Regions from separate parts of the Comamonas sp. C11 genome, predicted to be linked through region 2. Evidence: predicted binding sites of a transcription regulator. Region 2 holds the regulator's gene; the other holds the start of a gene.
The links. The regulator FNR, encoded in region 2, switches genes on or off when oxygen is low (the NO sensors DNR and NnrR bind a similar motif). The targets are predictions, from matches to a motif close to TTGATNNNNATCAA.

Region 1: the regulator FNR is predicted to act here: its motif matches at 1,324-1,337, upstream of NOX35_RS16540 (DUF2189 domain-containing protein).

The regions. Positions count from the first base shown of each region.
Region 1 covers NZ_CP101743.1:3,600,821-3,603,218, forward strand. Annotated here, with positions in the region: gene NOX35_RS16530 (arylesterase) at 1-116, shown strand, start outside; gene NOX35_RS16535 (hypothetical protein) at 134-352, opposite strand; gene NOX35_RS16540 (DUF2189 domain-containing protein) at 373-1,170, opposite strand; gene NOX35_RS16545 (PLP-dependent transferase) at 1,393-2,398, opposite strand, start outside.
Region 2 covers NZ_CP101743.1:2,339,682-2,342,079, forward strand. Annotated here, with positions in the region: gene NOX35_RS10745 (hypothetical protein) at 219-482, shown strand; gene fnr (fumarate/nitrate reduction transcriptional regulator Fnr) at 621-1,343, opposite strand; gene hemN (oxygen-independent coproporphyrinogen III oxidase) at 1,612-2,398, shown strand, end outside.

The sequences.
Region 1 (2,398 bases), 1.3 Mb from region 2:
GCGATGCGGCGGATGCCGAGCGATGGTTTCAGAGCGACCGAATACACCCCAATGCCCAGGCTCAGCCACAGATGCTGGCCAATGTCTGGCCCAAGCTGAAGCCCCTGCTGAAATAAGCGACGGCCGCGCGGCCTCAGTCGCTGCCGCCTCCTCCATCACCGCCTGCGTCACTGCCGTCCGAGCTGCAAGCGCTCCCGCTGCTGTCCGAGCCGCAGAAATAGCTGTCGTTGAAGACGTCGCGGCCATCTTCGCGGCTGCTCGCCGAAGTCCAGGCCAGCTGCGAATCGGTGCTGTGGCCCGAAGCGCCTGGCTGGGGCGCAAAGACTTTTTTCAGCCAGTTCCAGAACTCCATGGCATCCCCCTCATTGCGCCTCAAGCAGGATCCTCCTTGCTTTCGGCGCGGACGCTGGCTTTATAGGCATGCCAGCTGGCGCAACCCAGCAGCGGTCCGATGACGATCAGACCTGCACTGTAGAAGAGCAGCGAGACCATAATCAACACGGTGATGATCAGCCCCCACAACAGCATCACGCCCGTATTGGCACCCACCACGCGCATGCTGGTGATGCAGGCCGTCAAGGCATCGGTATCCAGATCAAGAATGGTTGGCAGTGAAACCACCATGCTGGCAAACACCAAGGCAGCAAATATCCCGCCCACTGCGGTGTAACTCAGCAGGAATTCCCAGTTCTCTGGTCGCAGCAGGGTCTGCAGCAAGGTCGCCGTACTGGGCATGCCGGTATCAAACGAGATGGCGAACACCACCATGGCGGCGCGCCCCCAGAGCATCTCCAGCACCATCAGCACCATGACCAGCATGCCCATGCTGGCCAGATGCTTGTCCCAGCAAGTCAGAGATTCCGACATCAGCACGGCCTTGCCCTGCTCCAGTTGTTTGCTGATGTAGTACAGACCCATGGCCATGAAGGGTCCGACCAGCAGACAGCCGCTGGCCATGGACATCAGATATTCGGGGCTGGAGCGAAACACCCAGGCCATCAGGCGCGCCATGCCCCAGAAACACAGGCCGTAGAACAGCGCAATCATCGGTGCGCGACGCACATCGCCCAGACCGAGCAGCAGCCATTGCCAGGGCTCGCTCCAGCGCAGTTGCAGAATCTGCAGATTGCCGGACTCGGCCTTGACCTCGGAAACAGGGGAAGCTTGCATGCGAGACCCTCCTTGTCGCCCGTGCCGCACCTGGTTGGCAGCAACTGACAGGCACAAGGTACCCGCTCAACCTCGAATCTGCATTGCGGAAAGCCCGCATGCCAGCCTCCGCGCTTCACTATCAAAACAATAGCTCACAGCACTTATCTTTTATTGATTTCAGTCAATAATGACGCTGAAATCACTTCTCAACAAGCGCTGCCAGCTCCTATTTAAATAGCTTCAACCAAAGGCCTTGAGCAGAGCCTGGGCCAGATCGGCCTGCAGATCGGTCGCATCTTCGAGGCCGATGGCAAAGCGCACCACGGTCCCCGCCTTGATATGGGGTGTGGCACGGCTGCGCATCTGCGGCAGCTCATAGGGCACGACCAGGCTCACAGGCCCGCCCCAGCTGTAGCCCAGCTTGAACAGGTGCAGGCTGTCGCAGAAGCGATCCACGGCCTCCTGGTCGAAGCGCTCGTCAATGACCACGCTGAACAGACCTGCCGCCACGCCATCCTGGCCCTGCCCTTGTGCGCACAGCTGCTTCCAGCAAGCGTAGCCCGGGGCTCCAGGCATGGCGGGGTGCAGCACCTGCGCCACGGCACTTTGGGTGGCCAGCCACTGCGCCAGCTGGCGGGCCGACTTGTCCTGGGCGTGATAGCGCAGACCGATGCTGGGCAGGCTGCGCAACACGGCTTCAGCGTCATTGCCGCTCACGCCCAGGCCCAGGCGCATGTGCGCGAGCTTGATGCGCATATGCAGGGGCTGGTTGCGCGTGATGATGCTGCCCATCAGCACATCGCCGCCGCCGCTGGGGTATTTGGTCAGGGCATGGACCGTGACATCGATGCCCAGGCTGCCATCGCCCAGCAGGTCGAAGGGACGGAAAGCCAGGCCCGCGCCCCAGGTGTTGTCCAGCACCATGGTCACGCCCCTGGCCCGGCACAGGCGCACCTGCTCGACGAGATCGGGAAACTCCATGGTTACCGAGCCAGGAGCCTCCAGCCAGACCAGCTTGGTGGCTGGCGTGATCTTGGCCGCCAGATCTTCGACACTCATGGGGTCGTAGTACCGATGGCGAATGCCGAAATGGGCCAGCTCGCCCTCGGTCAGCGTCTTGTTGGGACCGTATACGTTATCGGGCAGCAGCACCTCGTCGCCCGTCCTGAGCAGCGCCAGCGACACCGTGGCAATCGCGGCCAGGCCGCTGGGTATCAGCAGGCATTGCAGACCACCCTCCAGCGAT
Region 2 (2,398 bases):
GGATGGCCGGGCGGGTTCAATATCAGGAGCGCATAGCGCTTTATCAAAGCTTATTTCAGATAGATATTGACCTTAAGTCAATACAAAGAATGCACTGGAAGCTCTTTAAATAATAGCGGTTCAGGGTTTCCTATCTGAGTGCATGCCCTTGGTGTGGCAGGGAAGGTCATGGCAATTGTGCAAAATGGGTTCAAACCCACAGGCCAAGGAGAATCGCGATGGATGCTCGACGCTGGATGTGGATTGTCTGGCCGGCTTTTCTGGCTGCGGCAATCATGGAAATGGTGGTATTTGCCTTTGTGGACCCGCTGGACATGCACTGGCTGGGCTCGCCTCTGGAATGGTCGCGCAATGCCATTTACACCCTGGCCTTTTTTGCCTTCTGGGCGGTCGCCGTGGCCAGCGGACTGATGACTGTCATGTTGGGGCGTTCGGCCAGCGATCTGAACCAGGGCATAGTCTCGGAGCCCCTGGTCGAGTAAAGCGCTGCGCACAGGGCCGCAGTTTCGGGGCCGGTGGCGGCCCCGGATGGTGCTTGGTCGCTCTCTGTGCTGGCGGCCTCGGCGGCGGGAAGCTTCTGGCAGGCATTCGCTGCCATCAAAAAAGCCCGCTGTCTTAACTTAGCCCTGGCATTGCTGGCTGTTGACGATGCGCTTGAGCGCATCGGTATCCAGAATGCGCAGATGGCGCTGTCTGACTTCGATGATGCCTTCCTCGGCGAACTTGGAGAAGGTGCGGCTCACGGTCTCCAGCTTGAGTCCCAGATAGCTGCCGATTTCTTCACGCGTCATGCGCAGCACCAACTCCGACTTCGAAAAGCCGCGTGCCGACAGACGCTGCACCAGGTTCAGCACAAAGGCTGCCAGACGCTCTTCGGCGCGCATGCTGCCCAGCAGCAGCATTACGCCATGCTCGCGCACGATTTCGCGGCTCATGACCTTGTGCACATGATTTTGCAGCGCCGTGACTTCGCGCGAGAGCTGCTCGAGCTTGTCGAAAGGCATGATGCAGACTTCGGCATCTTCCAGGGCCACGGCATCGCAGGTGTGGTGGTCGTTGACGATGCCGTCCAGGCCAATGATCTCGCCGGCCATCTGAAAGCCTGTGACCTGGTCGCGTCCATCCTCAGTGGCCACGCTGGTCTTGAAGAAGCCGGTGCGAATGGCGTACAGCGAGGTGAACTCTTCGCCATTGCGAAATAGCAGCCCGCCGCGCTTGACCTTGCGGCGCGTGGCCACAATCTCGTCAATACGCTCCATTTGTTCATCGTCCAGGCCCATGGGCATGCACAGTTCACGCAGATTGCAGTTGGAGCAGGATGCTTTGATGGTCTGAAGATTCATGGGCTTTTAGCAACGGCGCAGACAGACACAGAGTGGAGAGTCGCGCCGGTCGTTGACCTCGTGGTTGAAGATGAGATGGATCAAATTGTCGCAGCACTCGCCTTGATGTCTCTTGATTTTCATCAAGGACAGGGTGATTGCCTTGGGGCACATTGCCCGTATTCGTTCAAAAACATGCGCTTTTGCCTATTTCGGGCATGATTTTCAGGATCTGATTTCCATTGAAATCTGCTCTATACAGAGTGTGGGCGCACCCTAACTCCCAGTTATGACCGCAGTCACGCCTGAGTTGCTGAGCCGCTTTGATATCCCCGGCCCACGCTACACATCATTCCCAACAGCCGACCGTTTTGTTGAGGCTTTTGGTGCAGACGACTATATCCTGGCATTGAAACAGCGCAAGACGCATTCGGGCTCACGTGCCTTGCCCCTGTCCGTTTATGTGCATGTGCCGTTTTGCGAGTCGCTTTGCTATTACTGCGCCTGCAACAAGATCGTGACCAAGCATCATGAGAAGGCTGCCGAGTATCTGGATTATCTGAGCCGTGAACTGGCCATGCATACCGAGCATTGCGGCAAAGGCCAGTTGGTAAGCCAGCTGCATCTGGGAGGCGGCACGCCGACCTTCTTCAGCGATGCCGAGCTGCGGCAGCTGATGCTTCTGATGCGTGAGCATTTCAAGCTCGATCCAGCCGGCGAGTATTCCATCGAGGTCGATCCGCGCACGGTCAGCAACGAGAGGTTGAAGGCACTCAAGGACATGGGCTTCAATCGCCTGAGCTTTGGCGTGCAGGATTTTGATCCCGCAGTGCAGAAAGCGGTGCACCGGGAGCAGCCCGCCGAGCAAGTCTTTGAGTTGGTGGCCGAGGCCCGCCGTCTGGGCTTTGTCTCCATCAATGTGGACCTGATCTACGGTCTGCCCAAGCAGACAACCGAGTCTTTTGCGCGAACGCTGGCCCAGGTCAATGAGCTGCGTCCCGACCGCATTGCGTTGTATGCCTATGCGCATCTGCCTGAGCGCTTCAAGCCGCAAAGGCGTATTGCATCCGCTGACT